One region of the Mycobacterium sp. C31M genome, then DNA from elsewhere that is predicted to be linked to it. Evidence: predicted binding sites of a transcription regulator. Region 1 holds the regulator's gene; the other holds the start of a gene.
The links. Region 1 encodes LexA, which represses DNA repair genes until DNA is damaged. Its sites were predicted from a motif close to CGAACANNTGTTCG; they were not measured.
Positions count from the first base shown of each region.

Region 2: the regulator LexA is predicted to act here: its motif matches at 6,446-6,459, upstream of ACLBYA_RS15690 (DUF222 domain-containing protein).

Region 1 covers NZ_JBKFAX010000010.1:99,909-115,783, reverse strand. The annotation lists gene nrdR (transcriptional regulator NrdR) at 1-188, opposite strand, end outside; gene ACLBYA_RS16675 (LysM peptidoglycan-binding domain-containing protein) at 289-795, opposite strand; gene ACLBYA_RS16670 (hypothetical protein) at 946-1,308, shown strand; gene ACLBYA_RS16665 (TetR/AcrR family transcriptional regulator) at 1,309-1,815, opposite strand; gene ACLBYA_RS16660 (oxygenase MpaB family protein) at 1,814-2,242, shown strand; gene lexA (transcriptional repressor LexA) at 2,304-2,978, shown strand; gene ACLBYA_RS16650 (LGFP repeat-containing protein) at 2,979-5,066, opposite strand; gene ACLBYA_RS16645 (acyl-CoA dehydrogenase family protein) at 5,215-6,372, opposite strand; gene ACLBYA_RS16640 (molybdopterin-dependent oxidoreductase) at 6,469-8,745, shown strand; gene ACLBYA_RS16635 (TetR/AcrR family transcriptional regulator) at 8,742-9,344, opposite strand; gene ACLBYA_RS16630 (acyl-CoA dehydrogenase) at 9,341-11,557, opposite strand; gene ACLBYA_RS16625 (Zn-ribbon domain-containing OB-fold protein) at 11,567-11,995, opposite strand; gene ACLBYA_RS16620 (thiolase family protein) at 11,996-13,201, opposite strand; gene ACLBYA_RS16615 (PE-PPE domain-containing protein) at 13,330-14,799, shown strand; gene hflX (GTPase HflX) at 14,868-15,875, opposite strand, start outside.
Region 2 covers NZ_JBKFAX010000009.1:175,458-191,332, reverse strand. The annotation lists gene secA (preprotein translocase subunit SecA) at 1-2,690, opposite strand, end outside; gene hpf (ribosome hibernation-promoting factor, HPF/YfiA family) at 2,836-3,477, opposite strand; gene ACLBYA_RS15705 (ComF family protein) at 3,807-4,436, opposite strand; gene ACLBYA_RS15700 (SDR family NAD(P)-dependent oxidoreductase) at 4,506-5,309, shown strand; partial or broken gene ACLBYA_RS15695 (alpha/beta fold hydrolase) at 5,306-6,279, opposite strand; gene ACLBYA_RS15690 (DUF222 domain-containing protein) at 6,599-7,912, shown strand; gene lpqB (MtrAB system accessory lipoprotein LpqB) at 8,043-9,812, opposite strand; gene mtrB (MtrAB system histidine kinase MtrB) at 9,809-11,458, opposite strand; gene mtrA (two-component system response regulator MtrA) at 11,523-12,209, opposite strand; gene ACLBYA_RS15670 (1-phosphofructokinase family hexose kinase) at 12,343-13,296, shown strand; gene surE (5'/3'-nucleotidase SurE) at 13,327-14,133, shown strand; gene ACLBYA_RS15660 (dTMP kinase) at 14,108-14,740, opposite strand; gene ACLBYA_RS15655 (tetratricopeptide repeat protein) at 14,762-15,583, opposite strand; gene ACLBYA_RS15650 (lipase family protein) at 15,651-15,875, opposite strand, start outside.

The sequences.
Region 1 (15,875 bases):
ACCTTTTCCCTGCTGAAGGGCTCAGTGACACCGCTGCGCTTGACCACAGCCAACACCGCGGTCTCCACAGTGGTGAACCGCCGCCCACACTCGGGGCAGGAACGTCGACGCCGGATGGCCTGACCTTCGTCGGTCTCGCGGGAATCGACGACACGCGAGTCCGGATGACGACAGAACGGACAGTGCATCACCGCTCCTTCGCCGTACCACAGGTGGCCCAGATTTGACGCTTCCGAGCGTACCTGCACGATCCGGGGCCGTCGCACTCCCGTGCCGATGAGCACGGCCTCAGCCGATGGGTGCGATCAGGGTCTGACCCACCCGCACCGCGGCGGTGTCGAGCTTGTTGAGCTCACGGATGCGCTGCACCACCGAGTCGGCGGGCACATCGGGCGCCACCCGGGCCGCGATGCTCTGCAGCGTCTCCCCCGTCTGCACCTCGACGACCGACAGCCGGGTCGGCATCTGGACCTGCTGCTCGGCGGCGGGGGCGCCGACCTGGGCCACCAGCCCCAGCCAGAGCGTGAAACCACCGGCGAGCAGCGCCAACAACACTGTCGCGACGGGTGTGATGGGCCGGCGACGGTGCGATGCGCGCGACATCAGCACACCGGTACCGCGATACCCGACCGCGCCACCACCGGGCCGACGGGTCTGCGGCCGGCGACGCCTTCGCACCACGACATCGCGCGGCAGCGGCCATACCTCGGCGGCCGCCGCCGGGCGGCGCTCCAACTCCTGCGGCCGGACAGCCGAACGGCCGCGCACATCGCTTCGTGCCTCGAGAATCGTCATGTGCCTTACCTCCCGGTGAGTAACGTTCGCTTCTATGTTCGAAATACTAATCGATCATCTGTTCGATGAATAGAACACGTGATCGAACTGTTGCGAAACGATAGCGGCGACCACCGACAAGTGAGCGCGGCCGACGTGTTGAATGACCCCATGACGACCACCGGCCGGACCAGGCGTTCGCCGCGCGCACTGATCGCGCTGGCCATTCAGGCCCTGGAGGACATCTCCGAACTACGCCGCTCGGCCCAGTTCATCGCGGAGAACATCGCCGCACTCAGCGAGAGCGCCGCCGGCATCAACCGGCATGCTGAGACCATCGCCACCCAGATCACCGGGCTCAGCGAATCGGCGCACGGCATCGACGTGCACGCCGAGAAGATCGCCGCCGAGGCGGGCCTGATCTCCCAGCGGCTGCCCACCATCCAACGGTTGGCCGAGGTCATCGACCCGCTGGAGAGTACGGTCGCCCGCCTCGGCTGGATCGCCGACCGGATTCCCGGCGGCAAGCGCTGATCAGCCGCGGCCGCCGGCCAGCAGACCGGTGGAGGCGAACCTCAGGCCGCGCCGCAGCTCGTCGAGACTGATCGGATCGTCGCTCTCGATATAGCGCAGTGTGGTCGCCACAGCCATGTTGTAGAACAGCCAGGCCAGCGCCCTGGCGCTGAGGTCGTCGCGATACCGGTCCCGGTAGTGGCCCATGTGCAGGGTGGCCATCGCCAGCAGGGTGGCGTTCAACCCGGAGATGTTGTCGAATGTGCGTACATGGTCGGGCCGCTCGGCCAGATGGCGGATGAGCCGGGTCTCGGGCGCGGCCATGGCGACCGACCGCAACAGCTCCTCGATCGCCGGCGCCTGTTCGGCCGCCTTCCACGGCGATCCGGGCGGTCGCGCGATCCGGGCGGTCGCGCGATCCGGTCGGTGGACTCGGTGCTGCGCTGGACCTACGGCGGCACCGAGGCCGTTGCCGAGAAGGTGGAACTGCTGCGCGACAACCGCAGACTGGCCCCGGCTGTTGCACATGCCGATGCGCGACTACCCGAACACCCCCGCCGAGATGGACGCCTACTTCGAATCATGGGTCGACCGGCTGGAAGCCACTCCGCAGGCCCGTCAGCTGATCGAGGAGATGAAAACCGGCAAGGTGGAACTGCCGCCGTCGGCGCCCCGGGTGCTGCATCCGGTGGCGCGCCGGGCCCTGCGACCCGGCCTGCGGCTGAACTATCTGTCGGTGATCGGGCTGCTCGACCCGCGGCTGCGCGCCAAACTCGGTGTCACCTGGAGCGCGGACGAGGAGCGCGAGCTTCAGCGCATCTACCGGGCCATCCGCTTCGCCTACCGGGTGCTGCCGGACCGCCTGACCTACTTCTCGCTGGCCTTGCGATTGTTCTTCCAGCCGGTGCCGATCGCCTGGGCGCTGTGGTCGACGGGGATACCGCGCCGCCGCTGAGCCACGACACGCCTCGAACACATGTTTGATTATCTCGGGCGTGGCGACTACATTCGGCCATATGAGCGACAGCACCAACACCCCTGAGGCACGCTCCGGTCTGACCGAGCGTCAGCGCACCATTCTCGAGGTCATCCGTACCTCGGTCACCACTCGCGGTTATCCACCGAGCATCCGGGAGATCGGCGACGCCGTCGGGTTGACCTCGACGTCATCGGTGGCGCACCAGTTGCGCACCCTGGAGAAAAAGGGCTACCTGCGCCGCGACCCCAACCGCCCGCGCGCGGTGGACGTCCGCGGGGCCGACGACAACGTCACACCCATCGTGGCTACGGATGTGGCGGGCTCCGACAGCCTGCCCGAGCCGACGTTCGTACCGGTGCTCGGCCGGATCGCGGCCGGCGGACCCATCCTGGCCGAGGAGGCCGTCGAGGACGTCTTCCCGCTGCCCCGCGAGTTGGTCGGCGAGGGTTCGCTGTTCCTGCTCAAGGTGGTCGGCGAGTCGATGATCGACGCGGCGATCTGCGATGGCGACTGGGTGGTCGTCCGGCAGCAGAACGTCGCCGACAACGGCGATATCGTCGCCGCAATGATCGACGGTGAGGCCACCGTGAAGACCTTCAAGCGGACCCGTGGTCAGGTGTGGCTGATGCCGCACAACCCGGCGTTCGACCCGATCGACGGGAACGACGCCGTCATCCTGGGCAAGGTCGTCACCGTCATCCGCAAGGTCTGATCAGTCTGCCCGGATGAACCCGTTCGCCTGTGCGAATTCCTCACTGGCGAACCAGATCTCGGCCTCGGTGTCGCGGTAGCCACGGCTGCCCGGCGCCCAGTACAGGCCGGTCTTGGTATCGGCCTTGACCGGATAGCCCTCGGGCGCCCGGTACCGGTCGGTGGTGGCCAGCCGCATGGAGGTCCAGCCGGCGTCGTCGGCCTCGTCATCTGATGAGGCAGCGGCGTGTCGCCCGCTCGGGACGTCCATCACCGCCGTCGGCTGCTCCAGCCGCGGCTCCGGTTCGGGCTCCGCGAGCACCGGCTCCTCAAGTGCGGACTCGAACGGCAGCGACTCGATCCGGGTCGGCGCGGTGTCGATGGCGTCATCGTCGAACAATGGCAAGTCGGCCGGCGGTTCGGCCGCGATATCCGGGGTCTCCAGTTCGTCGCCGAAGCGGTCGTCGGCGCCGTATTCGTACTCATGCTCGTCGGCATCGTCGACATCCCGGTCGAAGTCGTCGGGCTCGTCGACGACGTCCTCGGCCGGGGCCAGACCGGCCTCCGCCGTGCGCTTGGCATATGGCGGGGTCTCGCTGTCCGCGGGCACCGACGCCCACTGACTGGGCTGGACGTAGTCGTTGGCGGGTCCGGTATGGAACTCGTCCTCCCGGCTCTCGTACCGGTCCTCGTAGCCGCCGTAGCCGCGGTCATACGGTTCGTCGAGGTGATCGTCTTCGCGTGGCCGCCGGTTACGCAGCACCGCGACGGCGATCACGGCGATCAGACCCAGCAGCGGGATCAGGCCGAGCAACCACCACCAGCGCCAGGTGTACCACTTGTCGCCATCGGCGGCCGGTGCGGCTTCCGGGGACTCGGCGGGTGCCTGCGGCGCGTCCGCGCCGGGCACCTCCAGGCCGGCCAGCTGCGACTGCAGCCCGGCGGGCTCGGTGCTGAATCTGTTGGCGGCCTTGTCCCAGGAGATCGAGCCGCCACTGAACTGCTGAGTGATGACACCGCCGTTGTCGGTCTGATCGGTCTTGGGCGCGCCGAGTTCACCGGTCGCGCCGCCGAGCTTGTCCCAGGCCGCGTTCATCGCGCCGCGGACGATCACCGCGCCGAAATCAGGGGTCCAGAAGATGACCGGCTTGTCCTCGGCGGCGAACGGCACCACCGCGCTCTGCGGGGCCAGCCCGCCGTCACCCTCACTCGCGGTGGGGAACCCGAGGTCACCGGTGGGGCCGCCGACACTCTCGTACTTGGCCAGCACCTGACCGGTCACCACATTGGCGCCGGTGGCCGGGCTGTAGAAGATCTTGCCGCCGGTGTAGTTCTGCCCGACACCGTCGGCGCCGATCGCGTACTGCGCGCCCTCCTCGGCACCCAGCGGGCCGAGCGCGCCACCGGCGGCCCGACGCGCCGCGGCGATCGCCGAGGTGGCATCCGAGGGCACTTCGACCGCACCCAGCTGGCCGGCCAGCTCGGGCGGAGTGGTGGTGAAGGTGCGGGTCTTGCGATCCCAGGAGATCTCGCCGCCGGTGAACTTCTGCGCGACGACATCGCCGTTGGTGGTCTCGTCATCGCTGGGCACACCCAGGACACCGGCCGAGCCGCCCACGGCGTCCCAGGCGCTGTTGATCGCGCCGCGGACTACCCGGGCACCGGTGTCCGGGGTCCAGAAGATGACCGGGCTGTCGGGTGCGTTGAAGGTGACGTTGCGGCTGTTGGCGGCGCGCCCGGGTCCCTCGTCGATGGTCGGGAAGCCCAGGTCGCTGTCGGCGGGACCGCCCAGGGACTCGTACTTCTCCAGGATGGCGCCGGTCACGATGTGCGCGCCGGTCTCCGGGGTGAAGAAGATCTTGCCGCCGGCGAAGTTCTGCCCAAAGCCGTCGCCGGCCGGGTAGACGCCACCGTCCTTGGGTCCCAACGGTCCGGCGGGGCCACCACCGACGGTTTCCCATGCCGCGGTGATCGCCGCGTCGGCATCAGCTTCCGGTTCTGCGCCGGCCGGCGGCGCGACCAGCACCGTCGCGGCCATCAGCCCGGCACCCACCAGCAGGGCGGCTGCCCGTCCGGCAAGGTTGCCCAGCCGGGTTCGCTGCCTGGTCATTCGGTCCTCCCCGAAGTTGTGCAAAACCCCACGAAAGTATCGTGTTCGTCAACTCTGCGTCAGCCGAGCGCGAACTCGTGGGATATCGCCACCTGCACCGACGGCGTGTCGTACCCCCGAAAGCCTAAGTGGAACCCGACAATCGCGGTCACACACCCAGGCTGCGGCCGATGATCTCCTTCATGATCTCGGTCGTCCCGCCGTAGATCGTCTGGATCCGGGAGTCCAGGAACGCCCTCGCGATCGGGTATTCCCGCATGTAGCCATAGCCGCCGTGAAGTTGCAGGCAGCGGTCCACCAGCCGCACCTGGGCCTCGGTGCTGAACCACTTGGCCATCGCGGCCTGCTCGACGGTGAGCTTGCGATCCAGGTGCAGTCGGATGAACTCGTCGACCATGATCCGGATCGCGGTCGTCTCGGTCGCCAGCTCGGCGAGGGTGAACCGGCTGTTCTGGAAGCTGCCGATCGGTTTGCCGAACGCCTTGCGCTCCTTGGTGTACTGCAGGGTCTGCTCGAGCGCCGATTCCATCGCGGCCGCCGCCATCACCGCGATGCTGATGCGCTCCTGGGGCAGGTTCTGCATCAGGTACAGGAAGCCCATGCCCTCCTGACCGAGCAGGTTCTCCACCGGCACCCGGACATCGGTGAAGGACAGCTCCGCGGTGTCCTGCGCGTCCAGGCCGATCTTGTCGAGGTGGCGGCCACGCTCGAAGCCCGCCATCCCGCGCTCGACGACCAGCAGCGAGAAGCCCTGCGCACCCTTGTCGGGGTCGGTGCAGGCGACCACGATCACCAGGTCGGCGTGAATGCCGTTGGTGATGAACGTCTTCGAACCGTTCAGGACGTAGTGGTCACCGTCGCGCACCGCGCGGGCCTTGATGCCCTGCAGGTCGCTGCCGGTGCCGGGCTCGGTCATTGCGATCGCCGTGATCAATTCGCCACTGCAGAATCCGGGCAGCCAACGCTGCTTCTGTTCCTCGTTGGCGAGCTCGATCAGGTACGGCGCGATGACATCGTTCTGCAAGGTGAAACCCAGCCCGCTGTGCCGGCCCGCCGAGGTCTCCTCGGTGATGACGACGTTGTAGCGGAAGTCCGGGTTGCCGCCACCGCCGTACTCCTCGGGCACGGCCATCCCCAGAAAGCCCTGCTTGCCGGCTTCCCGCCAGACCTCGCGGTCGACGATCTTGGCCTTCTCCCACTCCTCCTGGTACGGCGCGGCGTGCCGGTCCAGGAACGCTCGGTAGGACTCGCGGAACAGGTCGTGCTCGGGCTCGAACAGTGTGCGGTCGAACTTGACGGCGCCCATATGTGACCTCCGGTACTGGTTGAGGGTGTTGGCGCCCAACATATACCAACCGGATGGTTGGTCGAAGCCCGCGGCGGCGGCCCTAGGATTGACGGGGTGTCCCGCAGCAGCCTCGCCCACTGGGGCGCCTTCACCGCCGATATCGCTGCCGGAGACATCAAGTCGGTGACACCTGCGCCCGGGGATGTCGATCCCTCCCCACTGCTGGACAACCTGCCCGGCTCACTACGACACCGGTCCCGGATCACCGGTCCCGCGATCCGCGTCGGCTGGTTGCGCGACGGCCCCGGCCCCAGCGATGCGCGCGGCGCCGACGAGTTCGTCGCGGTGTCCTGGGAGGAACTGACGCAGCGGCTGGCCGACGAGTTACGCCGGGTCGTCGACACGCACGGCAACGAGGCCATCTACGGCGGGTCCTACGGGTGGGCCAGCGCCGGCCGCTTCCACCACGCCCAGAGCCAGGTGCACCGATTCCTCAAACTGCTCGGCGGCTACACCTTCTCCCGGCACTCCTACAGCCTGGGCGCCACCGGGGTGATCATGCCCCGGGTCGTGGGCACCCATGACGACCTGTTCAAACGCTCCACGGCCTGGGATGTCATCGTCGAGCACACCGACCTGCTGGTGTGCTTCGGCGGGCTGGCGTTGAAGAACACCGGGATCAATCACGGTGGCACATCGGCACATCCGGCGCGGGCCGCGCTGCGGGGCCTGCGCGACCGGGGCGGCCACATCATCTCGTTCTCCCCGTTGCGCGACGACGTCGACGGCGAACACGACTGGCATGCGCCGATTCCGGGCACCGATGTGGCCATCATGCTGGGGTTGGCGCACGTGCTGGCCACCGAGGGGCTGGCCGACCGGGCCTTCCTCGACGAATACTGCATCGGCTATCCGCGGTTCGAGCGTTATCTACTCGGCGTCGACGACGGGGTCCCCAAATCGGCGCAGTGGGCAGCCGACATCAGCGGGCTGGCGGCCGAGGACATCACCGCGCTGGCCCGGCGGATGGCCGCCGGCCGCACGCTGGTGACGGTCAGCTGGTCGTTGCAGCGGACCCGACACGGCGAACAGGCCCCGTGGATGGGTCTGACGCTGGCCGCGATGCTCGGCCAGATCGGGCTTGCCGGAGGCGGTTTCGGGCACGGTTACGGCTCCATGAACGAGCCGGGGCTGGCCCCGCTGCGCCATTCGCTGCCGGTGCTGCCGCAGGGCGCCAACCCGGTGCGCACCTTCATCCCGGTGGCCGCGGTCAGCGATATGCTGCTGCATCCCGGCGAGCAGTTCGACTACAACGGCCGCCGACTCACCTACCCGGATATCCGGCTGGTCTACTGGGCCGGCGGCAACCCGTTCCACCACCACCAGAACATTCCGCGGTTGCGCCGCGCGCTGGCCAGACCGGACACCATCGTCGTGCACGATCCGTACTGGACGGCGATGGCCAAACACGCCGATATCGTGGTGCCGTCGACCACCGCCTACGAGCGTGACGACTACTCCGGCTCCAAGAACGACCCGCTGCTGGTCGCGATGCCCGCGCTGGCCGCACCGTACGCACAGTCCCGCGACGATTACACGACCTTCGCCGCGCTGGCCGACCGGCTCGGTATCGGCGAGCAGTTCACCGAGGGGCGCACGGCCCGGCAGTGGCTGGTGCACATGTACGAAAAGTGGTCGGCAGGATTGGATTTCGAGGTGCCGTCGTTCGACCAGTTCTGGGCCGACGGCCGGCTGCGGCTACCGACCGAGGCCGGGCTGACGCTGCTGGCCGACTACCGCAGCGATCCCTACACCCACCGGCTGAACACCCCGAGTGGGCGCATCGAGATCTTCTCCGCCGATATCGACGGGTTCGGCTACTCCGACTGTGTCGGTCACCCCGCGTGGTTCGAACCCACCGAATGGCTCGGCGGGCAGCGCGCGGCGACCTACCCGCTGCACTTGCTCGCCAATCAACCGGCGAGCCGCTTGCACAGCCAGCTCGACACCGGGGCGACCAGTCAGAAGTCCAAAGTGTCCGGGCGCGAACCGATCCGGATGCACCCCGAGGATGCCGCCGAGCGCGGCCTGACCGATGGTGATGTGGTGCGGGTGTTCAACGACCGCGGTGCCTGCCTGGCCGGTGTGGTGACCGATAGCGGTGTCCGCCGCCGGGTGGTCCAACTGTCCACCGGCGCCTGGTATGACCCACTGGACCCCACCGACCCGGATTCGCTGTGCGTGCACGGCAATCCGAACGTTCTCACCGAGGATGTCGGAACCTCGTCGCTGGCGCGCGGGTGCACGGGTGCCCATGTGCTGGTGCAGGTGGAACTGTTCGCCGGGGAGGTCCCGGCGGTGACGGCCCATGAGCCTCCGGTGATCCGTTAGTCCTGGCCCTCCCCCGTCGCTTCGCTCGCCCCGCGGGGCAGCCGGGGCGCAATCAGGTCGACGAAGGCGTCGACCACCCGGTAGCTGTCGGCCATCAAGAAGTCACCGCGGATCGATCCCGACAGCATGGTGGAGATGATCCCCCAGACCATGAGCGCGGTATCGGCCGACTCCTGTTCGCCGAGTGCCGCGAAATCGGTGGCCAGCGTGCGCTGTGCCACCGTGGCGAACTGGTCCATCAGGGCCCGCGCGTTGTCGTCGGTCGTGTTCTGCAGCAGCATGCACACCTTGAAGAAGCCCGGCCACCGTTCGAAGCTGGCGATCACGCCGCGCATCTTCTCGCGCACCCGTGTCTCGGTGGGCGGGGCGTCGGCGGCGGCGTCGGCGAACACCGGTTGCGCCCATTCCATCAGCACGGCCGCGTAGACATGCTCCTTGGAGCTGAAATAGCGGTACAGCGTCCCGAGTGCCACGTGGGCGGCCTCGGCCACATCGCGCATCTGGATCTGCTCGTAATCGTGGGCCTTCAGCAGATCCATTGCTGCGGTGACGATCTGGGTGCGCCGGGCCTGCTTGTAACCGGGCAGGGTCTCCGTCACGATCGGGGCAGACCGAGGATCATGGTGGCGATGATGTTGAGCTGGATCTCGATGGTGCCACCACCGATCACCTCGGCGGGCATCATCAGGCTGTCGGCGACCGCGGGTTGCGCACCACCGCCGACCATGGCGGCCCGCCCGCTGAAGGCCAGCGCGTCGGCGGTCACCTTGCGCACCAGCAGCGCGGTGCCCACCTTGCCGACACTGGACGCCGGCCCCGGTCCGTGCCCGGCCAGCCGACGCAGCGTGTCCCGGACGGCCAGCGCACCGATCGCGTTGGTGGCCGCGCGCACCTGCCCGAGCGCCTGGCGCACCGCCGGGTCACCCTGGCAGGCCAGTGCGCGCAGTTCACTTTCCTTGTCCAGCTTGGCATATGCACCGATGGCGACCCGTTCGTTTGCCATCGTCGCCAGTGCATGCGACCAACCCGCGGTCGGCTCCCCCACCAGCATGTCGTCGGGCACGAACACATCGTCGAAGAACACCTCGTTGAAGTGTTCGTCACCGCTGGCGGTGCGCAGCGGCCGGACCGTGATCCCCGGGGTGTCCATGTCGACCAGGAAGTAACCGATGCCTTTATGTTTTGCAGCGTTTGGGTCCGTTCTGGCCAGCAGCGCCCCCCAATCGGCACGCTGCGCCGAGGAGGTCCAGACCTTCTGGCCGTTGATCCGCCAGCCCCCGTCGACCTTGGTGGCCCGCGTGGCCAGTGCGGCCAGATCCGAACCGGCGCCCGGCTCGGAGAACAGCTGGCACCAGCCGATCTCGCCGCGCAGGGTCGGGACGGCGAACCGGTCGCGCTGGGCATCGGTCCCGGCGATGAGCACGGTGGGCAGGATCCATTGGGCGATGCCCAGCGACGGCCGTACCAGGTGGGCGCGCTTGCCGAATTCCTCGTCGATGATGAGCTGTTGTGCCGGTGTCGCATCCAGGCCCCACGGCGCGGACAGATAAGGCGCCACCAGCCCGGCGTCGGCCAGAGCACTGCGTTGCGGGCCGGTCCAGTATTCGTCGTAGTCGGGATTCTGCCGGCCCGGCGCTTCGTTGCCCAGCAGGGCCGCGGCGTCCAGCTCGGCCGCCACCGAGGCCCGGAACTCCTCCTCGACCTCGGCCAGTTCGATGGCGAAATCTCTTGGTGGCCAGTCAGTTTCACCGAGGGTGTGGCACCACTGCGTGACGTTCCCGGCCGCCGCGGCCAGGCTGATCGACCGCTTCCAGTACAGGTGCAGGTCGTGTTCCCAGGTGTAGCCGATGGCACCGAACATGGTCAGCGCGTCGACCACGAGTTCGGGGAGCCGGCCGATCGCGGTGATGGCCGCGCCCGCTGCCGCGATCCGATGCTGGGCAGGCGACTGCTCGGCGCCGCGCACCGCATCCCACGCCGCGGCGGCCGCGAGTTCGGAGTTGATGAACAGCATGGCGGCCTTGTGCTGCAACGCCTGGAAGGATCCGATCGGTCGGCCGAACTGTTCGCGGACCTTCAGGTAGGCGACGACATTGTCGACACACCAGCGCGCGATGCCGGCGGCCTCGGCCGCCATCAATCCGATGGCATGACACTGTGCACGGACGGGGTCGATGTCGGCCAGCACGGCCGCGACATGGACCCGCGCACCGTCGCAGGTCAGCGTGCCGACATCGCGGGTCAGGTCGGTGGGTGCGTCGGCGTGCGTCGAGACGCCCGGTGCATCGGTGCGCAGGACACACCAGAGTGGTTGACCGGTATCGGTTTCCGCGCTAACGATCACCCGGGTGGCCGCGGCGATGCCGAGCTGCGGGCCGGCGGTGCCGGTGAGGCGCCATCCGTCGGCATCGGCGTGCGCCCGCAGCAGCCCATCGGCCGGTAACAGCACCGCCGCCGGTTCGCCGTCGACAATGGCCGCCAGCAGCTCCCGCGCCGCGGGCCGGTCCGGGTCGTCGGCGACCACGACCCCGGCGATCACGGTCGGCAGCAGCGGTCCCGGCAGCAGGCCGTAACCGGCCGCATCGAGCACACAGGCCACGTCGGCGGTGCCACCGCCCTGGCCACCGACCTGTTCGGGCAGATGCACCGCGTGCAGGCCGTGCGATACCAGCGCGGCCCAGAAGCCGGGCAGGGTACCGGCAGCCAGCGAATCGAACTGCGCACGGGTGAGTTCCAAACCGCCGTGCCGGGCGGCGAATCCGGTCATCGCCTCGGCCAGCTGGGCCTGTTCGTCGGTGAGGGCCAAGGCCACGGGAGTCTCCTAGTCCGCCGCGGTGTAATGCAGCAGGGTGATATCGGATTCGGCGGGTTCGGTGAACACGGGTGTCATCGGCATGCCGATGCGCAACCGCGCGGGATCCACGCCGACCAGTTCGGTGGCCAGTCGCGGGCCTTCGGTCCACTGCACGACGCCGAGCAGATGCGGTACGGCATCGGCGAACTGGGGTGCGACGGGCCGTTGTGCGACGGCGAAGCTGACCAGGGTCGCCGCCCCGGAGATCTGGCGCCACTGCAGATCGTCGGCCAGCGTGCCCGGCGCCAGCACCCGCGGGTAGAAGACGTAGGCGTCCAGCGACGGCGAGAACTGGACCCAGATCTCGTGGCGGCGCAGGCCGTCCCAGAACGGCGCCGAGGTGGGTGTGGGCAGGGGCAATGGTCGAGCGAGCGGCCCCTGCATCGCGGTGGTCATCTAGTCGCCCTCCAAGACGAGTGCTTCCTGCTCGCTGAGCACACCACCGTTGCCCGAGACGAAGGCGCGGTGGCACTCGGCGATCTGGGTGGCCGCCGCGCGGCCCATCAGCTGGCGGGTGGCGTCGCAGACATGGTGCAGCCCACCGGCATTACCGGGCTGGCCGTACCCGAGCTGACCGCCGGCGGTGTTCATCGGGAAGTCGCCGCGGAAGGTCAGGTCGTGGTCGGTGACGAACTGCATCCCCTTGCCCTTCTCGCAGAATCCGGCGTCCTCCAACGTCAGCAGCGCGGTGATGGTGTAGCAGTCATAGATCGACACCATGTCCATATCGGCGGGTGTCACCCCGGCCATCCCGAAGGCGGTGTCGGCGACCTTGATCATCGGGGTCTGCAGCGGGTCGGCGGCGTACACCGGCGACTTGTAGGGCACCCGTTCGCCGAAGCCCTTGATCCAGACCGGGCGGTGCCGGCTCTTGCGGGCGAGCTCAGCGTTGGTGATCAGCACCGCCGAGCCGCCCATGCACGGCATCACGATCTCCAGCATGTGCAACGGCGAGGCGATGATCGGGCTGTCCAGCACATCGGCGATGGTCAGCGGCTTGTCCTTGAACACCGCGCCCGGGGTGTGGTTGGCGTTGGCCCGTTGGTCGACGACGATCTTGGCCATCGCCGTCTCGTCGTATCCGTATGCGGCGGCGTACATCTGGGCCACCTGGGCATAGGGCCCGTTCTGGCCGAGGTAGCCGTAGGGGATCTCGAACTCGGCCTGCGGCGACCCGAACCGGAAGCTGGAGGCACCGAAATACAGGGCGTCACCGGGATCGTAGGGCCGCTGCGCCGACATGGGCGTCAGATAGTTGGCCGGGATGGCGCACAACACCGCCTGACAGATACCCAGTTCGATGGCCGCCGCCGCCCGCCACACCATCGCGGCCCCGGAGGCGCCGCCGAGGTCGACGAGTTCGGCGTAATTGACGTTCAGGCCGAGGTATTCGACGACGGTCGACGGTACGAACAATTGGGATTCGGCCACGCCGCAGGTGATCAGGCCGTCCACCTGGTCGACCGAGATACCGGCATCGGCCGCGGCGGCCGCTGCCAACCGCGCCCACTGTTCGAGGATGAACTCCGGCGTCCCGGTCGGCTTCCGGGTCGCGGGCAACTCGTGAAACCCGACGATGGCCGCTTCGCCGCGCAGGCCCATGTGTTGCTCCCTTCGTCGCGATCGACTTTATTAGAATTAGATTCTACTTTCAATCCGGCTGTTTACGACCCGGTCACGGCCCTTGAGTGCAACGATCCGATTGGCGCCGGCCGACCGGGGGTGAGTAGATGCGAATCGCGAGACGATCCATCTGTGCGGTGGTGTCGGTTTTGCTGGCGGTGGTCCTCACAGCGGCCTCGACGCTGTCGTTGGCGGTCGCACTGGCCGCGACCGCGCTCATCGTCCCGGGCACCGGAACCCCGAATGCCAACATCGTCGGCGGCTACCTGGAGAACGCCCGCGACTACTACATCGCTCCGTTCAACCCGGCCTGCACCGCGGCCGAGGACTGCACCCTGCAGGGCATCGACTATCCGGCCCAGTTCTGGCCGATCCCGCTGCCCGGCTGGGGCGGGCTGACCGGCGACAAATGGGATGTGTCGACCGGCAAGGGACTGACCGGGCTGAACTCCGCGCTGGTCAACACCCTGGCGCAGAATCCGCCGAACACCCCGGTGGTCCTGATGGGCTACTCGCAGGGCGGGAACATCGTCAGCCGGCAGAAGCGCAACCTGGCCGGCCTGCCCAAGGATCAGAACTATCTGTCGTTCGTGATGATCGGCAACTCCAACCGACCCAACGGCGGGCTGTTCGAGCGGCTGGCATTCCTTGGGCACGTCCCGATCCTGGATGCCACCTTCGGTCTGCCCGCACCGACCGATACCTGCGATCACATCTGCGCCACCGATATCGCGTTCCGCTACGACGGAGTCGCCGACTTCCCGCTGTACCCGCTCAACGGCCTGGCCGTGCTCAACGCGATCGCCGGATTCTGGTACGTGCACGGCACCTATCTGGCCCCCAACGAGAACAGCGATGTCGGCGAACTGCCCGATGACTACACCCCCGAGGAGCTGGCCGCCGAGATCGCCGATCCGGACAACTGGGACGAGTACGGCGACACCCGCTATGTCACCATCGACACCAAGACACTGCCGATCGTGCGGCCGTTCCTGGAGTTCGCCTCGTTCACCAAGACCGAATTCCTGATCAAGCCGATCGTCGAACTGGTATCCCCGCTGCTGCGGGTGCTCATCGAAACCGGCTACGACCGCTCACTGAGTTACGGTGTGCCCGCGCCGTTCCGGCTGATCCCGCGGATCAATCCGGTCACCTTCGCCAAGGATGTCGTCGCCGCGATCGACGAGGGTGTGCAGAACGCGTTCGGCAGGAAACCGGCCGCACCACAACCTGTCTCCGAGCCACCCACGACCGTCACCGCCGCCACGTCCGAGCCAGAACCCGCGGCCGAGTCCGAGGACACACCCCGCGACCGTCCCACCCTGCTGCGCGGCCCGACCGGGGCGCAGGTACTGGAACTGTCACGCAAGCGGCACACCGAATCGGCAGCACCGGTGCGGGCGACCGAAGACACAGAAGAAGACAACGAGGAGACCACCGTCGAGGTGATCGACGAGACCGAGCCCGTCACCGAGGACGAACCGGAAACCGCCGAACCACAGTCCGACTCCGATGACACCGACACCGACGACGACACCGCCGCGCCGTCGTCCGATACCGACGCCGCGGCGGCCTGACCCGCGGGCAGGCGCATCGACCACGTGAACCGCGGGGGATTCCGCGGACGGTGCGCCTGCTCGTGTAGTTACCAGTTGCTGAAGTCGCGCAGCGCCGCGGCCAGCGGAACCGGCACGCGCGCAGCGATTCTGGTGCCCTGCTCGGTGTGCTCGGTGGTTTCGACACGACCCTCGGCATGCACCCGGGCGACCAGGTCGCCGCGGTCATAGGGCAAGGTCACATCGATGAACGCATCGGTCGGTTCGACGAGCTGCGCCATCCGGGTCCGCAACTGGTCCAGACCCTCGCCGGTATGCGCCGAGACGAACACCGCATCGGGTAGCGCCCGGCGCAGCTGAGCCAGCGCCAGATCACCGGCGGCGTCGATCTTGTTGACCACCAACAGTTCCGGCAGCTGCGCGATCCCGTACTCGGTGACGACATCGTTGATCACCGCGCGGACCGCGTTGATCTGCGCCAGCGGGGTGGCATCGGAACCGTCCACGACGTGGATGAGCAATTCGGCGTCGGCGACCTCTTCCAGGGTGGACCGGAATGCCTCGACGAGCTGGGTGGGCAGGTGCCGGACGAAGCCGACGGTGTCGGTGAGCACGAACGGGCGGCCGTCCTCGAATTCCCCGCGCCGCGTGGTGGGTTCCAGGGTGGCGAACAGCGCGTTTTCCACCAGTACTCCGGCACCGGTCAGCGCATTCAACAGGCTGGACTTTCCCGCGTTGGTGTAGCCGACGATCGCCAGCGCGGAGACGTCGCTGCGCCGTCGACTTCCCCGCTGGGTCTCGCGGATCTTCTTCATATCGCGAATCTCGCGACGCAACTTGGACATCCGCTCCCGAATGCGCCGACGGTCGGTCTCGATCTTCGTTTCACCGGGTCCACGGGTACCCACCCCGCCACCGGCGCCGCCGGCGCGGCCACCGGCCTGCCGGGACATCGACTCACCCCAGCCGCGTAGCCGCGGCAGCATGTACTCCATCTGCGCCAGCGATACCTGCGCCTTGCCCTCACGGCTGGTGGCGTGCTGGGCGAAGATGTCCAGGATCAGCGCGGTGCGGTCGATGACCTTGACCTTGACGGC
Region 2 (15,875 bases), on a different contig from region 1:
TCGGCTGGGCCGGAGTAGGTCAGCGGCGGCGCACCGCCGTCACCGATCCCCTTGGCTTGCACACCCGCCGGGCGCTCCTTGGTGGCGACCTGGCCCTGTCCCTGGGTGGCAGCCTGCTCGGCCGCCGCAGCGGCGAAGTCGGCAAGTCCCTGCGACATCGGCGTGACGGTCGGCGCGGTCGGCGGGGCGGCCTCGACGGCGACGTTGAACAGGAATCCGACGGACTCCTCCTTCAGGCCGTCGAGCATGGCGACGAACATGTCGTAGCCCTCGCGCTGGTACTCGACCAGCGGATCGCGCTGCGCCATGGCACGCAGGCCGATGCCCTCCTTGAGGTAGTCCATCTCGTAGAGGTGCTCGCGCCACTTGCGGTCGATCACGTTGAGCAGGACGTTGCGTTCCAGCTGACGCATCGCACCCTCGCCACCGATGGCGTCGATCTGCGCCTCGCGGGTGGCGTAGGCCTTTTCGGCGTCGGCGACCAGGGCGTCGAGCAGTTCCTCGCGGGTCAGCTCGCCCGGTTCACCGACGGCGTCTGAGTCCAGCAGGTCATGGTGGTCGATGCTCACCGGGTACAGCGCCTTGAGCGCCTCCCACAGCTTCTCCAGGTCCCAGTCCTCGGAGTAGCCCTCGGCGGTGGCGCCGTTCACGTAGGCGGTGATGACGTCGACCATCATGTCGTGCGCCTGCTGCTGCAGGTTCTCGCCCTCCAGGATCATCCGGCGCTCGTCGTAGACGACCGTGCGCTGCCGGTTCATCACCTCGTCGTACTTGAGGACGTTCTTGCGGACCTCGAAGTTCTGCTGCTCGACCTGGGTCTGCGCGCTCTTGATGGCGCGGGTGACCATCTTGGCCTCGATCGGCACATCCTCGGGCAGATTCAGCCGGGTCAGCAGGGTCTCCAGCGTCGCGCCGTTGAAGCGTCGCATCAACTCGTCACCGAGCGACAAGTAGAACCGGGACTCGCCCGGGTCGCCCTGGCGGCCGGAACGACCGCGCAACTGGTTGTCGATACGACGGGACTCGTGCCGCTCGGTGCCCAGCACGTACAGGCCACCGGCGGCGCGAACCTCGTCGGCCTCGCCCTTGGCCTCTTCCTTGATCTTCGTGACGGTCGGCTCCCAGGCCGCCTCGTAGTCCTCCGGAGTGGTCACCGGATCGAGGCCCTGATCCTTGAGCCGCTTGTCGGCCAGGAACTCCACGTTGCCGCCGAGCACGATGTCGGTACCGCGGCCGGCCATGTTGGTGGCGACGGTGATGGCGCCACGCCGCCCGGCCTCGGCGATGATGTTCGCCTCGGACTCGTGGTACTTGGCGTTGAGGACGTTGTGCGGCACCTTGCGCTTGGTGAACTGGCGCGACAGGTACTCCGAGCGCTCCACCGAGGTGGTGCCGATCAGTACCGGCTGGCCCTTCTCGTAGCGCTCAACCACATCGTCGACGACGGCGATGTACTTGGCTTCCTCGGTCTTGTAGATCAGGTCCGAGGAGTCCTCGCGGATCATCGGGCGGTTGGTGGGAATCGACACCACACCGAGCTTGTAGATCTCGTGCAGTTCGGAGGCCTCGGTCTGGGCCGTACCGGTCATGCCGGACAGCTTCTTGTAGAGCCGGAAGTAGTTCTGCAGCGTGATGGTGGCCAGCGTCTGGTTCTCGTTTTTGATCTCGACGCGTTCCTTGGCCTCGATGGCCTGGTGCATGCCCTCGTTGTAGCGCCGACCCACCAGCACTCGTCCGGTGAACTCGTCGACGATGATGACCTCACCGTTGCGGACGATGTAGTCCTTGTCGCGCAGGAACAGTTCCTTGGCCTTGATGGCGTTGTTCAGGTGGCTGATCAGCGGCGAGTTGGTGGACTCGTAGAGGTTCTCGATGCCGAGCTGGTCCTCGACGAACTCGACACCGAGCTCGTGCACACCGATGGTGCGCTTGCGCAGGTCGACCTCGTAGTGGGTGTCCTTCTCCATCAGCGGGGCCAGCCGGGCGAACTCGGCGTACCAGTTCGATGCGCCGTCGGCCGGACCGGAGATGATCAGCGGGGTACGGGCCTCGTCGATCAGGATCGAGTCGACCTCATCGACGATGGCGAAGTTGTGTCCGCGCTGCACCATGTCGTCCACGGAGTGGGCCATGTTGTCGCGCAGGTAGTCGAAGCCGAACTCGTTGTTGGTGCCGTAGGTGATATCGGCCGCGTACGCGGCGCGCCGCTGATCCGGGGTCAGGCCGGACAGGATGACCCCGACGTCGAGCCCCAGGAACCGGTGGATACGGCCCATCTGCTCGCTGTCGCGTTTGGCCAGGTAGTCGTTGACGGTGACGATGTGCGCGCCGTTGCCCGTCAGCGCGTTCAGGTAGGCGGGCATGACACCGGTCAGGGTCTTGCCCTCACCGGTCTTCATCTCGGCGACGTTGCCGAAGTGCAGCGCCGCGCCGCCCATCAGCTGGACCAGGAACGGTCGCTGGCCGAGCACCCGCCAGGCGGCTTCACGGGCGACCGCAAACGCCTCGGGCAGCAGGTCGTCGACGTCCTCGCCGCCGTCGAGACGCTTGCGGAACTCGTCGGTCTTGGCGCGGAGCTCGGCGTCTGACAGCTTCTCGACGTCGTCGGACAGGGAGTCCACGTAGTCGGCGACCTTTTTGAGGCGCTTGACCATGCGGCCTTCACCGAGACGGAGCAACTTATCGAGCACGCTATTTCCCCTGTGGGTTGATGAATGTCGTCAGCGATTGACCCAATCCATCGTAGGCGACCGCCCTGCCCGGACCGCTGAAAGTGCCCTGACAATGCGACGAGCCCCCGGCAACGAGTGCCGGGGGCTCGTGCTGGACGGCCGGCTAGGCCAGCCGGATCAGTCCGTAGTCGTAGGCGTGACGGCGGTAGACCACCGTCGGCCGGTCCGACTCCTTGTCGTGGAAGAGGAAGAAATCGTGCCCGACGAGTTCCATCTCGTAGAGCGCGTCGTCGACGCTCATCGGGGTGGCCTCGTGGTCCTTTGTTCGCACGATTCGCCCCGGCTCGTGGAAATCGGCGGGGTCGATCGAGAACGGATCCGGCTGGGACGGCCGTTCCTCGGGCGGGAGAACCGCGGTGGCCTCGTGCAATGACACCGGCGTCTTGTCGCCGTAGTGGATCTTGCGGCGATCCTTGGTGCGGCGCAGCCGGGCTTCGAGTTTGCTTACCGCCGATTCGAGCGCGGCGTAGAAGCTGTCGGCGCAGGCTTCGCCGCGCACGACCGGGCCGCGTCCGCGGACAGTGATCTCGACGTGCTGACAGTTCTTGCGTTGACGTCGGTTGCGTTCGTGGTCGAGTTCCACATCGAACAGATAGATGGTCTTGTCGAATCGTTCGAGTCGAGCCAGCTTCTCCGCGACATAGATGCGGAAGTGCTCGGGTACCTCGACGTTGCGACCCTTGACGACGACATCGGCATTCATCGCCGGCGCATCAGGGGCCTCGTCCAGGTCGTCGATGACCATGGTGGAGCGGTCAGTTTCCACGGAATTCGTTGACATGCTTGACAACTCGTTTCTGTCGGCAGTCGCACGCACTTCGCGTGCCGGATCGTCACAAATACACCGACGGGGAGTGTGGATGCCGCGCGCCCGCCGGCGTCAGGTGTCGAGTTCTCACCTCCTACCGCACTCGGGCAGTCCCGGTGCCGCACGGGCGCCCAACTTGCGGGTGCCGCCGTGAAGCATTCACGGGTTGTTGGCACCGACGGTAGTCGGAGTTCACCCATATGTGCCACCAATTTCGCAGACCTGTTTTTAGTTCTTCATCTCAGTGCAACAGCACCGCGCCCCGGTCACGCATCGGCGAGCGTCAGAACTGCCTGCACAGCCACTCCGGCTGTTTGCAGGGCACGCACCGATTCCCGGGCCGTGGCCCCGGTGGTGACGATGTCGTCGACGACGATGACGGCCCCGTCGACCGGGCGTGTCACCCGGACCCGGCCCGCCAGATTGTGTTGCCGGTCGGCACTGGACAGCCCCACCGAGTCGCGGGCGAAGCCGGTCAGCCGCAGCGCCCGCACCACCGTGACGTCGGGTAGGTCCGCCGCCGCCCGCGTCGCCATCCGGGTCACCGGATCACCACCGCGCCGGCGGGCGGCCAGCCGCCGGGTCGGGGCCGGCACCACCGTCAGCGGTGTGTCGACCAGGCCCCAGGTCAGCAGGCGGTCCAGGCCGATACCGAGTGCCGCACCCAGCGGCGCGCTCAGGTCGGTGCGCCCGCGCTCCTTCATCGCGATGATCGCGAGCCGTCGGCCGGCGGCGTAGCGGCCCAGGGACAGCACCGGCACGCCGGGATCCAGCCGCGGGGTCACCACCCGCGGCGCGGTGGCACGGACCCGTAGTTCGACGTCGCAGGTGGGACACCACCGTGTCGACGGGGCGCCGCAGCCGCCGCATTCGACGGGCAGCATCAGATCCAGCAGCATGCGGCCAGTGTCGGCGCGGGGTCCGACACCGCCCTGGACTGTTGCCATTACCGTTAGGCTTTCGACATGTTCACGAGCAAGCATGCGATCGTCACCGGCGCCGGGTCGGGTATCGGGGCGGCGCTGTGCCGGGCACTGGCCGCCGCCGGTGCCGAGGTGGTGTGCACCGATATCGACGAGGCCGCGGCGCGGAGCACCGCCGAACCGCTCGGTGCGCGGTGGGCCCGGCTCGATGTCACCGACGCCGCGGCGGTGCAGACCTGTGTCGATGACGTGGTGGCCCGCGCCGGGCGGCTGGATCTGATGGTGAACAACGCCGGCATCACCTGGGGTGGGGACACCGAACTGCTGACCCTGGATCAGTGGAACTCGATCATCGACATCAACATCCGAGGTGTCGTGCACGGGGTGGCGGCTGCCTACCCGTTGATGGTCCGTCAGGGGCACGGGCACATCGTGAACACCGCGTCCATGGCAGGCCTGGCCGCGGCAGGCCAGATCACCAGTTATGTGATGACCAAGCACGCCGTCGTCGGGCTGTCGCTGGCGCTGCGGTCGGAGGCCGCCGGTCGCGGGGTCGGGGTGCTGGCGATCTGCCCCACCGCCGTCGAGACCCCGATTTTGGACAAGGGGTCCGTCGGTGGGTTCGTCGGCCGCGACTTCTACCGGATGGGCCAGCGCAACACGACGTTCGCCTCCGCCGACGAGCTGGCCGCCGATACCCTGCGCGCCATCGAACGCAACAAGGCGTTATTGGTGTGGCCACGGCAAGCCCGCACGGCGTGGCGATTCGCCCGGTTTGCGCCGGGGTTGTTGCAGCGCATGTCGATCCGGTTCGTCGCGCAGCAGCGGGCGGCGCAGCGGGGTTAGTTCTTCTGTGCTTTCAGTTCTCCCAGGAATTCGGTCAGAGCGGCGTTGACCTCGGCCGGCTTCTCCTGCTGCACCCAATGTCCGGCATCGTCGATCAACACCTCCCGGTACGGCCCGGACACCAAGTCGCGCACCCGATCCCGCGGTGAGAGCGCCAGCGCGGGATCGTCGGCGCCGCCGATGAACAGTGTCGGCACCGCGATGGTCGCCGCCGGTGTGGCGGCCGTCAGCTCCCAGTTGCGATCGAAGTTGCGGTACCAATTCAGCGGTCCGGTGAAACCGCCCGCGGTGAACTCGGCGACATACCGGTCCTCGGCCTCCTGGGACAACCACGCGGGCCTGCCGTCCGGCTCCGGCAGCCGGTCGATGAAACCCACCGGCCCCGGCGTCGCCATCTGCAGGAAGATGTTCTCGCCGGCGACCGACTTCATCCCGCCGAACAACCGGCGAAGGGTGCGTGCGGGGCCACCGTCGAGTTCGGCATCGGCCGGGCCCGGCTCCTGGAAGTACTGCAGGTAGAGAAGTTGTCGCCAAAGGCGTTGCGCCACATCTCGGTCGGCGGCGCGGGTGTGCGTGGCGCCGGCGGCACGCTGAGGCTCACGCAGCCGGAGACGCGGTCCGGGTACAGCAGCGCAAAGCTCGTGGCCACCACCGATCCCCAGTCATGTCCCAACGTTACTGCGCGGCTCGCGCCGACCGCGTCGAGCAGGCCGGCGATGTCTCCCGTGAGCTTGGTGATGTCGTAGTCCTCGATCGCCGACGGTCGGGACGAGCCGCCGTAGCCGCGCCGATCGGGCGCGACGACGTGATAGCCGGCCTCGGCGAGCACCGGAATCTGGTGCCGCCACGAATAGCCCAATTCGGGGAAGCCGTGTGCCAGCACGACGACCGGCGCCCCCGGCTCACCCGCTTCGAGCACCCGCAGCGTGACCCCGTTCGTGGCGACACGTCGTTCGGTCCATGGGTGCATCGGCCAAGCCAATCACATGTGTTCTTCAATCTCGGACCCCCGGGCGACCCGCGCGCGGGGTCACGACCCTGGTGCGCGGGTTTCGCTTCGGTGTTCGCTGACCATCGAAACGCTCAGAATATTCTTAAGCATTTCCCTTGCCAGGATGGACGTTCAAGCGTAGCTTCGAACACAAGTTCGAATTGCTGTTGCTCCCGCTTCGGTGAGCACGCGCCGGCGACGTGGTCGTCGACAAGGTTCGACCGTACCCTTCGGGGCTGGTTGGGCTGTGCTGTCTGGATCGGGCTGTGATGGCCTGGTGGGAAAGGTGGGTCCCGCGATGGACGCCGCTTGTCTGGAGTCTTTTCTGAATGCGTTGATCGACGACCTGACACCGTCCGCTGTTCCGGACGATGATCTGGGGCGGACGGTGTTCCATCTGTTGGAGTGTCCGCGGCTGGTGGATGAGCAGTCGTTGTTGTCGGTGCTGGTGGCCGCGGTGACCGGACGCAATCTGTTCGACTTCGTGATCGCGTCCGCAGTGGCCGCGGCCGAGCGGTTGGGGGTGCCGGCCCGTAAGCGTTTGAAATCCGGTGCTGATCTGCTCACGTCGATCGGGATGGCACCCGGTGCCGCGCAACGAGCTATACGGGTGGGGCGTGCGGTACCGGATCTACCGGCGTTGACGCGGGCGCAACGGCTGGGCGGGGTCGGGATCGAGTTCGCCGATGCGGTCGGGCTCGGGGTCGCGCATGTGCACAGTCGGGTCGCGTTGTCTGCGGAGGATCGGGCGGGCGTGGTGAGGAAGTTGATGGTCAAGACGACCCTGGCGGAGGTGAGGGACAAGGCGCGCGCGATTGCCATCGACCGGGCAGTCAAACAGCCTTCCGGGGATCGGGCGGTGCCGGTGGCCGAGGATGCCGACCTCAACGACATGACGGTGGTGAAGAGCGGCGACGGCCGCTCGACGGTGACCATGGATCTGGATGCGCTGACCCTAGAAGAGTTCATGGCGGCGTCGGATCCGTTGACCCGACCCGTCCCGCTGCCGGACGGCTCCCCGGACCCGCGGCCACCGGGGCGGCGGCGTGCCGATGCGTTCGGGCAGATCCTGCGGACCTATCTGTCGCACTCGGATCGGCCGATGTCCGGTGGGGTGCTGCCGCACGTCACATTGATCCGGCCGAATCGGCTCGGAGACGACGCCGTGGACACGCTCGGGTTCACCGGCCCGGTCAGCGCGGCCACCGCGGATCTGATTGCGTGTGACAGCACCCTGAGCACGGTGCTCGTCGACCACAGCGGCGTCCCGCTGGACGTAGGACGCAGCGAAAGGTTGTTCCCGCCACATATCCGGAAGGCGTTGGGGATCCGCGACGGTGGGTGTGCTTTTCCCGGGTGTGGTCGGCCGGTGTCGTGGTGCGATGCCCACCACATCGTCCCGTGGAGTGAAGGCGGGACGACCTGTCTGGACGGCGGGGTGTTGTTGTGCCGGGTGCACCACACCCTGATCCACCACAGCGGCTGGCAGATCTACCTCGGCCGCGATCGGCACCCCTGGTTCATCCCACCCTACGACCCGACAGGACCCGAACCCGATCATCTGCGATCCCACGCCAGACGCACCATGACAGACCTACCGACTGCCGCATAACCCAAAGCTCAACGGCACCTTGAAAACTCCATAGTGATACGCGGGCCCACGGTGTCCTGAGCCGCTGGCCTGTCGCGAATTCCGTTGGTGGCCAACACGGCTACGGGCGGGAGATCGGCGACTCAGGGCACTAGCCCGGCAGTACGGGGACCGCGCCGGCGATCATCAGCGGCTGGACCTCCGACCAGGTGAGGTCGTTGTCGGCGGCCGAACCGGACAGTTGCAGGATTCCGCGCCGGTCGGCGACGTACACGGTCGACGGGTTGGCCGCGACCACCGACATCGGCACGGCCAGATTGCCGTTGGGCCCATCGGAATTCACGCCGTCGAGGTTTACATAGGACACCGGGTTGGCGGCGTTGGTGCGGGTGACGACGATATCGTCGCCGGTCCGCCAGGACAGCGACACGGCCGTGTCGCGCAGACCGAAACCGAGCCGGCGAGGATAGGTCAACGCGTACCCGCCGCCCGGAGTTTGCTCGACCCCGGCCAGGATCACCTGACCGTTGATCACCATGGCGGCGCGGGTGCCGTCGCGGGACAGCTGGAGTTCGGCGATGGCGCCGGGGTACTTGGTGGTGACCGCGGTCGAGTCGACCGGGATACGGGCGGGTTGACCGGATGCGGCTTCCTGCAGCACGCGTACCACGTTGACACCGTCGACGACGATCCAGATCGCCTCGTCCAGTGACCAACTCGGCCTGGTCAGCGACCGTCCGTCCAACGCCTGGGCAGCCTCGCCGCCGAGGGGTCCGATCCATAGCGAGGAAGCCATATCGGGGGCGTCGCGACGCAAGACCACCACCGAGGCGACCTCCTGCCCGGTGCGTGAAAGCGCCGCCGACTCCTGATCGGGCAGTTGCCCGAATGGGCCGGGTACCCGCGGCGCGCGCTGTCCGTCGAGGTAGACCAGTGAGCCTCGGACCAGGGCGTGCAGTCCGGCGCCTGCGCCGTCGGCCGCGCCCGGATCGCTGGCCGCCACATCGGCGGTGTCCCAGCCCTCGGCGAATCGGTCGTCCAGGGCCGCGCCGTCGGCGTTGATGACATACGGGCCGTTGATCCCGGCGCGCGCCAGCGTCCAGATGATCTGTGCGGCAAGCAGTTGTCGGGTGTGCGGGTCGGTGGTGGACAGGTTCTCCAGGTCGATGCGCGCACCGCCGTAGCCGCGGCCGATCCCGGTCTTACTGCCGTCGGCGCGCGTCACCGGCCCGCGCAGCCGCATCGGCGCGGCAAGCAGGTTGCGGACGGTGTGCGCCATCTCCGGACGCGGCCCGGTGATGAGCTTGGACATCAACTCGGTGGCCAGCTGATCGGAATCGGCGACCGCGACATAACGCGGATCGGGCACCACGGTGTTGCCGGTCGGATCGGTGAAATACAGCGTGTGCCGTCGGTAGGTCTGCTGGAACTGCTGCCAGTCCAGGAAGACCCCGTTGGGCAACTTGTCGATACGCCATCCACCGGAGGTGTTGATCAGTTCGATCGGGCCCGGATCCGGTAGCGCGCCCTCGGCGGTCTCGAACACCCCGACATCGGACAGCGAGCCCAGGATGTCGGCCTGCATGCTGACCGTCACCCGGTCAGGTCGACGGGTCTCGGTGAACACCACCCGGTCGATCAGCAGAGCGCTACCCGCGTCATCCCAACTGCGCGAAGCGGATTCGGTGAGGAACTGCCGGGCTGCCAGATGCCGGTTGGCAGGATCGGCGGTGGCCTTGAGGAATTCGCGCAGCAGGATATCGGGTTCCATCCCGGGCGTCGGCGTCGGCAGACTCGGCGGTGCGGGCCGATCCACGGTGCCGATCGCCTGCGGGGCCGACGAGGTGGGAACCCCGGCACAACCGGCCAACACCAGCACCGCCGTCAACGCGATGCACAGTGCAGCAAGGACGCGTCTCATACGCCCTCCGATTCCCGGTCGCGGCGCCCAGCGGGAGCGGGGATCGGTTTCAGCGGCAGCGGACTCGTGGTCACCTTGTGCCCGCGTATCAGCGGCAGCGTCAGCCGGAAACACGCACCCTTGCCCGGTTCACCCCAGGCCTCCAAGCGGCCCTGGTGCAGCCGAGCGTCCTCGATGCTGATGGCCAGCCCCAGCCCGGTACCGCCGGAGCGTCGGACGCGCGACGGGTCCGAGCGCCAGAACCGGCTGAACACCAGCTTCTCCTCGCCCGGACGCAGACCCACCCCGTGATCGCGGACGGTGACCGCGACGGTGTCCTCGTCGGCGGCCATCCGGATCTCCACGGGTTTGCGCTCGGCATGGTCGATGGCATTGGCGATCAGATTGCGCAGGATGCGTTCCACGCGGCGCGGATCGACCTCGGCGATGACACCCTCGGTCGGCAGGTCGACGTCGAGTTGCACCGCGGCGTCGGCCGCCAGATGCCCGACGTTGTCCAGGGCGCTCTGCACCGTCGCGCGCAGATCGACGGCCTCGACGGCCAGTTCGGCGACACCGGCGTCGTGCCGGGAGATCTCCAGCAGATCGGCCAGCAGGGTCTCGAAACGATCGAGCTCGTTGACCATCAGTTCGGTCGAGCGGCGCAGCGCCGGGTCCAGATCCTCGGCATGGTCGTGGATCAGGTCGGCGGCCATCCGCACCGTGGTCAGCGGGGTGCGCAATTCGTGGCTGACGTCGGAGGTGAAGCGGCGCTGCAGGTTTCCGAACTCTTCGAGCTGGGTGATCTGCCGGGACAGACTCTCGGCCATATCGTTGAACGACACGGCCAGCCGGGCCATGTCGTCCTCACCACGGACCGGCATCCGTTCGGTCAGATGCCCCTCGGCGAACCGTTCGGCGATCCGCGAGGCCGACCGCACCGGCAGCACGATCTGACGGGCGACCAACAGGGCGATGGCAGCGAGCAGACCGAGCAGCACGATGCCACCGGTGGCCATGGTGCCGCGCACCAACGCGATGGTGGATTCCTCGTTGCTCAGCGGGAAGATCAGGTAGAGCTCAAGATTGGTGACCGCCGAACGGGATGATCCGCTGGGGCTGCCCACGATCAGCGCGGGCCCGGAAAACCCGTCGGTGTGCACCGTGGCGTACTGGTAGCTGACCTGACCGGCCTTGACGAAATCGCGCAGCGCCTCGGGAATCTGCTGCACGGGCCCGGCGGCGGTGGCCGCGCGCGGCCCGTCGCCGGGGACCACCAGCACCGCGTCGTAAGCGCCGGCCAAGCCGGGGCCCGCGTCGGCCTTGCGGTCGATCAGGGTGTTGCGGGCCAATTGCAGGCTGCTGTCCAGCGAGCGGGTCTCCTCGCCACCGACGATGCCGCTGACGGTGTCGCGGGCACGCTCGATCTCCTCGGTGGCGGCGCGGACCTTCACCTCTAGGATCCGGTCGGTGATCTGGCTGGTCAGCACGAAACCGAGCACCATGATGACGGCCAGCGACAGACCCAGGGTCAGCGAGACCACTCGCAGCTGTAGTGAACGACGCCAGGCGAAGCTGATGGCGCGACCGAGCGCACCCAGCCAGCGCAGCAACGGGGACGGGCCGCGGAAGCGGCCGCGGGCCCGCTGTTTGGAGCCGAAGATCACGGGTGCTGCCGTCCCCCGAGCGGGGCGGCCAGCGGTCCGGTCACGACGACGGCGAGCCGACCGATCACGGCGGTCCGGCCTTGTATCCCACTCCTCGAACGGTCAACACCACCTGCGGGTTCTCCGGGTCGGTCTCCACCTTGGCCCGCAACCGCTGGACGTGCACGTTCACCAAACGGGTGTCGGCGGGATGCCGGTAGCCCCACACCTGTTCGAGCAGCACATCACGAGTAAACACCTGCCGAGGTTTCCGGGCCAGCGCCACCAACAGGTCGAACTCCAACGGCGTCAACGAGATCTGCTCACCGTGCCGGGTGACCTTGTGGGCGGGCACGTCGATGTCGATGTCGTGGATGGACAGCATCTCGGCCGGCTCGTCATCGTTGCGACGCAGCCGGGCGCGCACCCGCGCCACCAGTTCCTTGGGCTTGAACGGCTTCATCACGTAGTCGTCGGCGCCGGACTCCAGGCCCAGCACCACGTCGACGGTGTCGGTCTTGGCGGTCAGCATGACGATCGGCACGCCCGAGTCCGACCGCAGCACCCGGCACACGTCGATCCCGTTCATGCCGGGCAGCATGAGATCGAGCAGGACCAGATCGGGGCGCAGCTCACGCACGGCGGTGAGCGCCTGGCTGCCGTCACCGATGACGGCGGTGTCAAAACCCTCGTTGCGAAGCACGATGGTGAGCATCTCGGCCAGTGACGGGTCGTCGTCGACGACCAGGATCCGTTGCCTCATGGTGACCATGGTGTCACCACAGGGCGATAAAACCCGGGTGCCACGCGGAGTCGTCCCTGTTGGTCAGCGGATCGGTTCGAGGATCGCGCGGGAGATCTCGGCGTCGGCATCGGGCCGCCCGCGAATGGGTACACCGTCTTCCATGACCAAGAAGGCCAACCCCTCCGCGGGCTCCCCCGACACCGTCGTCATCTTCGCCCCGCTACCGGTGTTGACGGTCACCGTCGAAGACCGCGCCGGTGAGGACGACGTTCACGTCCACGCCGGCGGCCAGGGCGTCTGGCAGTCCCGGATGCTGTCCTCGCTCGGGGTGCCGGTGGTGCTGTGCTGCGCGGTCGGCGGCGAGACCGGTGACGTCCTGAGCCACCTGCTGCCCGCCGCCGGTATCGAGGTGAAGACCGTGCCGGTCAGTTCGCGCAACGGCGCCTATGTACACGACCGTCGCAAGGGCGAGCGCGACATCCTCGCCGAGGCCGCCGGCAACGCGCTGGATCGCCACGAGTTGGACGCGCTCTACGAGCTCACGCTGACCGAGGGACTGACCCACGGTCGGATCCTGCTGTCCGGCCCGCAGGAGGACCGGGCGCTGCCCGCCGATCTGTACCGGCGACTGTCCTCGGATCTGGGCGCCAACGGGTGCAACGTGGCAGCCGACTTGTCCGGGGAACGACTCGAAGCGGTGCTGGCCGGCAGCCCGCAGCTGATCAAGGTCAGCCACGAAGAACTGCTCGACGACGGGCGGGCACCCTCCGACGATGCCGGCGATCTGGTGAAAGCCATGCACACACTGCGCGAGGAGGGTGCCGATACCGTCGTGGTGTCGCGCTCCGGGTCGGCGCCCGCGCTGGCCCTGCTCGAGGACGACGTTCTCGAAATCTGTATGCCGAGCCTGGAACCGGCCGATCCGGCCGGCGCCGGGGACTCCATGACGGCCGGGATGGTCGCCGCGCTGGCCGCCGGCGACACCCCACGCCGGGCGCTGCAGATCGGCGCGGCGTGCGGCGCCCTCAACGTGGTGCGGCACGGGCTGGGCACCGGCGGCGCGAGGGCGGTGCAGACACTGGCCGAACGGGTCGAGTTGAAGGCGTGGAAATGACCTACCACGAAAATGACGGAGGGACAACGGATGCCACGCGCCCTGGTGACCAATGACGACGGGATCGACTCCCCCGGACTGCGCGCCCTCGCCGCGGCGGCGTGCGCGGCCGGGTTCGAGGTGATCGTCGCCGCCCCGGCCGAACAGGCCAGCGGTGCCAGTGCCGCCCTGAGCGCAGTGCGCCGCGACGGTCGTACCGTCATCGAGCCGCGCACGCTGCCCGGCCTCGACCGTGTACCGGCCTGGGCCGTGCACGCGCAGCCCGGGCATATCGTGGCCGCCGCGTTGGGCGGCTGGCTCGACCCGCTGCCCCATGTGGTGCTGTCCGGGATCAACCACGGCGCGAACATCGGTCGGGCGGTGCTGCATTCGGGCACGGTGGGTGCCGCGCTCACTGCGCAGATCAACGATATCCGCGCCCTGGCGGTATCGCTCGATGTCGCGCTGCACCCCACCGGCGAGCGCCATTGGACCACCGCGGCCGGGTTGGTGGGGCCAGCGTTGCAACTGCTCGGTGAGGCGCCCGCCGGCACCGTGCTGTCTCTCAACGTCCCCGACCGTCCGGTAGACGAGGTCGCACCGTTGCGCCATGCCCGACTGGCCCGCGGCGGCACCGTCCGGACACGCGTGGACGAGATCGGCGACGGCGGTCTGCGACTGGCCGAGGTGGAGGTGGCCGATCCGCGCGAAGAGGGCACCGACAGCGCGCTGCTCGCCGCGGGACATCCCACGCTGACATCGCTGCGCGCACCTGCGGACGCTGCCGACGACCTGGTGCAGGCGTGGCTGGCGGCCGGACCGACCGGGCGTTCTAGCGCGACCCCATACCCCGGGTGAGCTGTGTCGGGTCGGCATCCGGGCCCACCACGACCCACTCGCCGGCCCAGTTCGCCGCGGCCAGTGCGGCGTACGCATCGGCGGTCCGCTCCTGCAGCCCGCGGTCACGCTCGTAGGCGTCGCGCGCCCGGCCGGCCTCCTGAACGGCCCGTGAGCGGGCGCGTTGATCGGCAAGCTCCACCGAGACATTGAGCAGCAGTTGGTAATCCGGCCTGGGCAAGCCGAATCGGTCGAACTCCAGCTCGTACACCCAGCGCACGACGTCACCGTCGATGTCCTGACCCAGCCGGGCCGCACTGTAGGCCGCGTTGGAGGCGACGTAACGGTCCAGGATCACCACATCGCGGGTTCCGGTCAGGCGTTCGATATCCGCGGCGGCACCGGCCCGGTCCAAGGCGAACAGCGTCGCCATCGCATACACCGAGTCGGCCAGATCGCCGTGCCCACCGTGCAGCGCCTCGGCGACCAGGTCCGCATGCACCGACGCACCGTAGCGGGGGAACGCCAGCGTCGTCACCGTTTTGCCGTCGGCCTCGAACGCGGCGCGCAGTCCTTCGGTCAGTGTCCGCTTACCGGCCCCGTCGAGGCCCTCGATCACGATGAGCACGCGGCGAGCGTAGCCGACGCGCTATCCGCCGAACACCCAGCCGAGCACGGTCAAGGTCACCAGGCCCAACAGCAGCAGCGGACCGGCGACTGCGACCGCCGGTCCCACCGCGGCGGCGACCGACGCGAGCAGAACCGCGAAAGACACGAACCCCAGCCGCAGCCCGAGGACCGGCTTGTGCCGCAGTACCGCACGCAGCCAAGACGCCCGGACCTCGCGCGCCACCCAGATCAGCGCGACGATCAGCGGCACCGTCAGCACCACCGCGAAAACCCTTGCCGTATACGTGGATTGCCCATTCTCGCGCAGCGCGGCCATGACGATCAGGGCAACCGCCGGGAACACCACCGCCGCCGTGGCCAGGCGCAGCACGCGGGTCAGTGCCAGCACGATGTTGCCCAGCGCCGTCGACCCCAGCGCCGGATCGAGTTGTACCGACCGCGTCAGGCCACGCAGCGCCGCGGTGTTGGTGCCCCAGCGCAGCCTGCTGACCGCCAGATTGTGGGTGGCCAAACCGTGGTTCGGATTGATCTGCAGGGCCCGCAGGTAATCCGGCTCGGCGGCACGGACTCCGGCCAGCACCTGCTGCAGATCGCCGCGCAGCACCCAGCCGTCCGCCGATCCCGGGTGCAGCCGCAGCGCGGCGTCGATGACCGGCAGCGCCTCGCGTTCGCGACCGGATTCGCGTAACAGACTGGCGTAGGTGTATTGCGCCAGGGGCGAATCGGGATGCGCGCCGGCCGTCTGCCAGGCGAAGGTCAACGCCTCGGCGGCACGGCCCTGCTCGTACAGCGCCAGGGCGTACGATCCCCGGGCCGCGATGTCATCGGACGGCGTTGTCAATGCTGTTCCCCCTCCCGGGTTTACCGTAGTTCACCCGGAAGATCGGTCAGCACACCAATCGCCGGTGTCAGTACCGGCCGCAGTTCGGGTGCGTCGGCAGGCCGTTGAACCGGTCGGCGATCCACTGCAGGGCCGGTTCGCCGTCCACCGCCATCGGCAGCGCATGGTTGATCACCAGCTTGTTGAAGATCGGCGGGCCTTCGTTGGTCCGGAACTCGACATCGCTGCCCTTGGCACACCAGTCCTTGCCCAATTGCACCACCGGCGCGTACGGCACCAACGGGTCGTAACG